One region of the Methylomonas rhizoryzae genome, then DNA from elsewhere that is predicted to be linked to it. Evidence: riboswitches for the same ligand, from Rfam matches in the RefSeq annotation. Region 1 holds a riboswitch; the other holds the start of a gene.
What was found. Region 1 has a riboswitch for cobalamin ahead of F1E05_RS06825 (CbtB domain-containing protein). Riboswitches for the same ligand answer to the same signal wherever they lie in the genome.
Positions count from the first base shown of each region.

Region 2: another riboswitch for cobalamin. It lies ahead of F1E05_RS05515 (TonB-dependent receptor domain-containing protein); the one in region 1 lies ahead of F1E05_RS06825 (CbtB domain-containing protein).

Region 1 covers NZ_CP043929.1:1,463,495-1,466,899, forward strand. The annotation lists gene F1E05_RS06805 (D-alanyl-D-alanine carboxypeptidase family protein) at 1-263, shown strand, start outside; gene F1E05_RS06815 (hypothetical protein) at 770-1,090, shown strand; gene F1E05_RS06820 (YkgJ family cysteine cluster protein) at 1,109-1,612, shown strand; cobalamin riboswitch at 1,717-1,931, shown strand; gene F1E05_RS06825 (CbtB domain-containing protein) at 2,048-2,215, shown strand; gene F1E05_RS06830 (CbtA family protein) at 2,225-2,905, shown strand; gene cobM (precorrin-4 C(11)-methyltransferase) at 2,898-3,405, shown strand, end outside.
Region 2 covers NZ_CP043929.1:1,173,492-1,176,896, forward strand. The annotation lists gene panD (aspartate 1-decarboxylase) at 143-523, shown strand; gene fliW (flagellar assembly protein FliW) at 666-1,121, opposite strand; cobalamin riboswitch at 1,265-1,484, shown strand; gene F1E05_RS05515 (TonB-dependent receptor domain-containing protein) at 1,596-3,405, shown strand, end outside.

The DNA of each region.
Region 1 (3,405 bases):
GGGCAAACAGTCACTCCAATTGGGTGGTCATGCTGGGCGATCACGCCCGAAAAGTCGAAGCCAACGTCAATCTAAAACAGGCCCGCTACGCTTTAGGCAGCGAAGCAAAGCGCGGCAATCCGCACATCGTGCAAATCAAGCGTCAGGGCAAGGCATTGTGGCGCACCGAATGGACCGGTTTGGAACAGAGTCAGGCAAGGCAATTTTGCAAGAAACTGCATGCCAAAGGCCGCGAGTGCAAATTACTGCCAGGCGTCAGTTGAGGGCGTTAGACAGGAGCATATGAGCGAGGAAGAACCGGTCATCTTCGACATTCTTACCCGTCCGGCGCCGGAACTGAGACTGAGGAGCGTAGCGAGGTCAAAAAAATGGCCCGCGAATTACTGGTACTAAGCTGGCGGCAGAAAGCCGCGGCCCGCTCTCAACTCAAGCTCAGCAGCGAATGTCCCCCCTGGATTCCGGTCTGCCGTGCGCCTGCACGCCATAGCGCTATCAACATAAATGCTCGGCGGTATTTGCGCATGTTTATGAGAGTTACCCGGAGCGGAATGCCCGAGTGTATGCGCAATTCAATGCGGTCAGTTAAATACCGGGCAACTTTTCGTCGGTTCCGGACTTGCGCCTATTCCTTCGTCTTGCGACGCCGGAGCCGAGATTGGCGGAAAATTTTGCGGATGTTAAGATCGTCCCGCCTGCGCGCCTACAGTGTCGTAACAGTGGTGGGGGCCTGCAGGCAGGCTGCGAATTTTCGTTCAACGGTAGGCAAGAGATGCTAAAAAACACGGCTTGGCACCGCATTAAGTTCTCGCGTAACGAATACGAATCCGGCGAATTGGCCGTGTTGTTCGGCGCGTTCAGAGCCGCCTACGTGGCCGGAAACGGCCCTAAAGGCATGGCGATGTACGGCGGCTGGGCCGAAGACGGCGCCAGTTATCTGGTTTTCACCAGTCCGAGTTCGGCACGCTACATCTCGCCCTTGTTACACGCGTATTCGGCGTTTCAGACCGAGAGCCCGGACAGGTCGGCTTTATATTTGCTGTACGGCGACGATAGCGACCTGTCGGCGTCCGAGACCGGTTTTCAAGCCTGATCCGCCGCGCTGCTAGCCGTGTATAGCCTGAAGCAACTGCATGCCGAAATCGACGAGCGGGTAGCGGCGGTTCGCGCCGGCCGCCACGATTGGCCGTGCCGGCAAGGTTGCGACAGTTGTTGCCGGCGCCTGGCCGAGGTGCCCGAACTTACCGAGCGGGAATGGCTATTGTTGCGCCAAGGGTTGGCGTCCCTGCCCAAAGACAGGTTGCAGGAAATCGGTCGCGGCATCGCCGCGCTGGCCGGCCAGTCCGCCCGGCCTTTAATTTGCCCCATGTTGGATCAGGCCGCAGGCCTGTGTTCCGTCTATGCTTACCGCCCGCTGGCTTGCCGGACTTACGGTTTTTATCGGCAACGCGACCGGGGTTTGTACTGTAAAGAGATCGACGCGCGGGTTGAGGGCGGCGGTTTGGCGGACGTGGTGTGGGGCAATCACGACGCTATCGACCGGCGGTTGCGCGAGCTTGGCGAGCTGCGCGGTTTGCCGCAGTGGTTTTCGCTAGCCGCACCCGCTATCGATTGATGCGCCGATTTTCGGCGATTCCCCGTCCACCGATTCCGGTGCGACGTCATCGTTCCCTGTTAACCGGTTCAAATTTTTGCTGCTTAAGCCCGCCGGCTCGGATATACTCGCAACCTCGATAAGGTGCCTGAAGGTTTTTTTGCTTTCAGGTTAAACGGGAAGCCCGGTGAGATGCAGCTCAGTGCATCGATTCCGGCGCAGCCCCCGCTGCTGTAAACCGGACGAATCGGCATTTTGCCACTGCACCATTATTGGGTGTGGGAAGGCGCCGATTGGTAAGAAGGTGAGCCAGAATACCGGCCTGATCGATTGTAGGGTGCCGACTCTCGGAGGGAGAGCGCAGGCTGTGCGATCGTCCGCCGGGCGGTCTTCGCTGCCCGATTTCCTTTCCTATCCAGTCAGCTCCGTTCGTTACATTTTTTCGGGGAGTTCGACATGCTGGTTCAATCCATTTCCACCGTCTTCGATGTGCGCCTGGTTAAGGCCTACGCCGCGTTTGCGGCCGGTTTGCTTTTGGTGCTGATCGTCGGTTTCGCGCCGCTTGCGCCAATTCATAACGCCGCCCACGATACCCGCCACGCCGGCGGTTTTCCCTGCCATTAGGCCGCCGTCATGGCGAAAGGTCTGCTATTGCCGGCCGGCTTGACCGGCCTGGCCGCCGCGTTGTTGCTGTCGCTTATACAGGCGATTTGGGTAACGCCATTGATTCTGGAAGCGGAACGTTACGAAGTGCATGCCGAACACGAAGCGAGTCGCCAGGATCAAGCCTGGCAGCCGGAAAACGTTTGGCAACGCACGGCGGCGACGGCCGGCGCCAATTTGTTGCTGGCCTTCGGTTTGGCTTTGATGCTGAGTGCTGCTTATCGGTTGAAGCCGCCGAGCGCAACCTTCGGCGGTGCTTTGTGGGGCTTGGCCGGTTACGCGGCGTTTTTTGCCGCGCCGGCCGTCGGTCTGCCGCCGGAGCTGCCTGGCAATGAAGCCGCCGATTTAACGGCGCGGCAAGTCTGGTGGGTGGCTACGGTTGTCGGCACCGCGAGCGGTTTGGCGTTGCTGTGTTGGTCTCCTCATCGGATTGCCGGACCGGTCGGCTGGCTGTTAATCGTGTTGCCGCATGCCATAGGCGCTCCTGAAATCGCGGCCGTCCAAGCCGGTAGCGCGCCGGACGGGTTGCAGACGCGCTTTGTCACGGCGGCGGCGCTAACCAATTTGGCGTTTTGGCTGTTGCTCGGCAGTTTGTCCGCGGCGCTGTTTCGCGCGTCGGCCGTGGATGAGGGAGGCCGGCCCAATGGTTAAGGTGTGGTTCGTCGGCGCCGGGCCGGGCGATCCGGAACTTTTGACCGTTAAAGCCCGACGCTTGCTGGAACAGGCCGGTGCGGTGCTGTACGCCGGCTCGCTGGTGCATCCGGCGGCGACGGCCTACGTGCCGGCCGGCTGCGAGATTTGCGATTCCAAAGGCATGACGTTGGAGCAAATCAGCGACTGGTTGATTACGCGGGCTGGTCGCCACGCCAGCGTGATTCGTCTGCAAACCGGCGATCCCGGCCTGTACGGCGCGTTGACCGAGATGGTAAGGCCGCTGGACGCGGCCGGTATCGCTTGGGGCGTAGTGCCGGGCGTGTCGTCGGCTTTTGCTAGCGCCGCCGCGGCCGGCGAGTCCTTAACCTTGCCGGAAGTCACCCAAACCGTGATTTTTACCCGGGTGGCCGGCCGTACCCCGATGCCGCCCGGCGAAGACTTGGAGGCCTTGGCCAAACACCGCTGCAGCTTGTGCATTTTCTTGTCCGCCACCTTGC
Region 2 (3,405 bases), 290 kb from region 1:
CTTTCGCTGGCCGCCAATCGATCGTTAGGGTTGGTCCCCGCGATTGCCCGTGGCGCAGGCAGGCGCTGACGAGTGGCGTGTTTGATAGCTATCGGCATTTCAGGCATAATCGCCGGTTCACTCGTTTTTGAAAACGTCGATTATGCACATCAATATGCTGAAAGCTAAGTTGCACAGGGCTCGTGTGACACATTCCGAACTCGACTACGAGGGTTCGTGCGCCATTGATGGCGATATCTTGGATTTGTCAGGAATTTTGGAATACGAGCAAATACATATTTACAACATCAACAACGGCCAGCGTTTTACCACCTACGCGATTCGTGCCGAAAACGGCTCCGGTGTGTTTTCGATTAACGGGGCGGCGGCGCGCTTAGCCTGTCCCGGCGATTTGATCATCGTTTGCGCCTTCGCTAGTTTGGATGAGGCGGAGTTGAAAAATTATCAACCGGTATTGGTGTATTTCGAGGCCGGTAATAAAGTCAGCCATTGCAGTCATTCGATTCCGGTGCAAGCCGCTTGAATTGAGTCCGACTCACACACTCACGCAACGCTTCTCAATCGGGCGCACACATCGTGTTGCGCCCGCAAATTCTAAAAAAGCCCGGCTATTGCTTAAAAAATCAAGTTGCAAACGATGGTTTTATGCGACCTGTGAATTTCGGTTAGGCTTCGGCGACATCGATTTCGCTGATTTTTTCCGTTAGCGTGATGCTTTGTTCGATGTTGACCAGCACTTTTTGCAGACCTAAGCGTTTGTTGCTGTTAATTACCATAGGCGATTTGATCGAGCCCTTGATCGTTGGCTTGTCGTTACCGCTCTCGTCTTTGTGCAACACGATTAGGATTAAAATTTCGTCGCCGTCGCTAATCTGCAATAACTGCTCTTCGGCGTCGGTCAAGACAAAACTGTAGTTGATGTTGAAGTGGACAGGGTGGGCGACGGATAACGTTAAATCTTCGTTATCCAGCGATTGCAACCAATAGACAATATCGCTGCCTTCCTGATGAAACAAATTGAAGCGGGTTTGGTCTTCGAAGCCGGGAATCCCATGCGGAAAAGTAATGACGGTATCAGGGTTGACCTGTTGATTGCCGAGCAACTTCGATTGAATTTCCATAAATGTGCCTGTTTTGTTCGCGTGAAAACCGATTTGACTCAGTGGCCAAGTTATAGCACGTCAAGCGTAATTTTCAATGCCGGTGACGCGCTAAAATAGCTAACGGCGCTTATTTGCTTGATCGGCATCCAATAGCTGGTAGAATTTGCGACCCTCTTTCAGGTGTTTGGATCGGTCGACAAGCGATCCCGCTTAAACAGGAAGCCGGTGCGGTGAATTTTCACTCATTCCGGCGCTGCCCCCGCAACGGTAGGTAAGTTAACGGTCTGCAATCACGCCACTGTGCCAAGGCATGGGAAGGCTGCAGTTCCGGCTGTATAGCCGCTTACAAGCCCGGAGACTGGCCTGAAGGATCGTTCGAGACAGCGGAGGGCTGTCGACGAAATGATCGTTGCCTGCTTCGGTCCGTTTCGCGCACCCGCTTATCCTCTGTCGTTTAATAACCCTTGATGCGCGGCGGGCGCAGAGGAATTCATGCGACAAATTAAAATTGCGTCATCAATGCTGTTCGGCATCGGTGCCATCGTTACCCATTCGCCGGCTGGCGCGAACGATCAAACCGGCTTTTTACCCGAAACGGTAGTGACCGCGACCCGCAGCGAAACGGTCACTGCGGAGCTGGCCACCGCGACCACGGTGTTTACCCGGGAAGACATAGAGCGCTTACAGGTCCGAACCTTACCGGATTTGCTCAAGACTGCGCCGGGTTTGGACATTACCCAAAACGGCGACTACGGGCAATATACTAGCGCATTCATGCGCGGCACCAATTCCGACCACGTGCTGGTGCTGATCGACGGAATCAAGGCGGGTTCGGTGACATTGGGTTCTGCCTCGTTCCAGTTCCTGCCGCTGGATCAAATCGAGCGGGTGGAAATCAGCCGTGGGCCGGATTCCAGTTTGTACGGTTCGGAAGCGCTCGGCGGCGTCATTCAAATTTTTACCCGTAAAGGCAGTCGTTCGGAGCAGCCCAGCATCAGTTTGGATGCCGGAGCAGGTTCTTACGATACCTTCAACGGTGCGGGTAACGTCAGCGGTAAAGTCGGTAATAGTTGGTACGCTTTGGGCGCCTCGCATTTCAACAGTCAAGGTTTCAATCTCCGCAACAGCGGCGAGAACGATAGGGACGGCTATTACAACACCGGGATCAATGCGCGTGCCGGACATCGTTTCGATAATAATGGCGAAATCGAAGCCAGCTTCATGCGCGCGCAAGGTAAAACCGAATACGACGGCATTCCGAATCGCACCGAATTCGTCAATCAGATGGTGGGTTTGTCCGGTAGCCTAGACGTGTTGGACAATTGGCTCTCCAGTCTGCGTTTCGGACAAACGCTGGACGAAAACGATAATTTCAACCCGGACGGCAGTTTTTACGGCCGTATCAATACCACCCGCTGGAACGCCAGCTGGTTGAACGAAGTACGCCTTAACGACGACCACCGCCTGACTCTGGGCAGCGACTATCGGGTCGACGAGGTACAGAGCAACGTCAATTACAGCGAGACGTCGCGTTACGACGTCGGCGTGTTCGGCAATATTCATAGTCGGTTGTTGGAGCGTCACTTCATCGATGCCTCGATACGCTGGGACGAAAATCAGGCCAGCGGCGATTATGTGACCGGCAGCATCGGTTGGCGCTTCAATTGGGATTACGGCTTGAGTACCTTCGCCCGCTTCGGTAACGCTTTCAAGGCGCCGACCTTCAACAGCTTGTATTGGCCGCACCAACAGTCTACTTTCTTCGGTACCACTTATATTACCGAGGGGAACCGCAGTTTGCGGGCGGAAGAGTCGACGACGGTGGAGGCCGGCATCGGAGGGCAACATGCCTGGGCGCAATGGCAAGTACGCGCTTATCATACCGATATCGACAATTTAATCGATTGGAGCGGCTTGGTGGTCAATCCGACGACGTATTTGTATCAGCCGGTTAATTTGGATAAAGCGCAAATTGACGGCATGGAAGCCGAGGTCAGTACCGAAACTTGGGGCTGGCGGCATGCGCTTTCAGGCAGTATTCTCAGTCCGCGCGACCGCAAAACCGATTTAAGGTTGGCGCGCCGCGCGGAACAGAGCTTGTCTTACGATTTATCGCGCGGATTCGGCGCTGTCGACGTTGGTGCCCACGTATTGGCGCAAGGTAACCGTTTCGACGACAGGGCGAATACCATAGTGGTTGACGGTTTCGTGACTTTGGACTTGCGGACCGCCTACCATATCGATAAACACTGGACGCTGAGCGCCAAGTTGAATAACGTGCTGGATAAACGTTATCAAACCG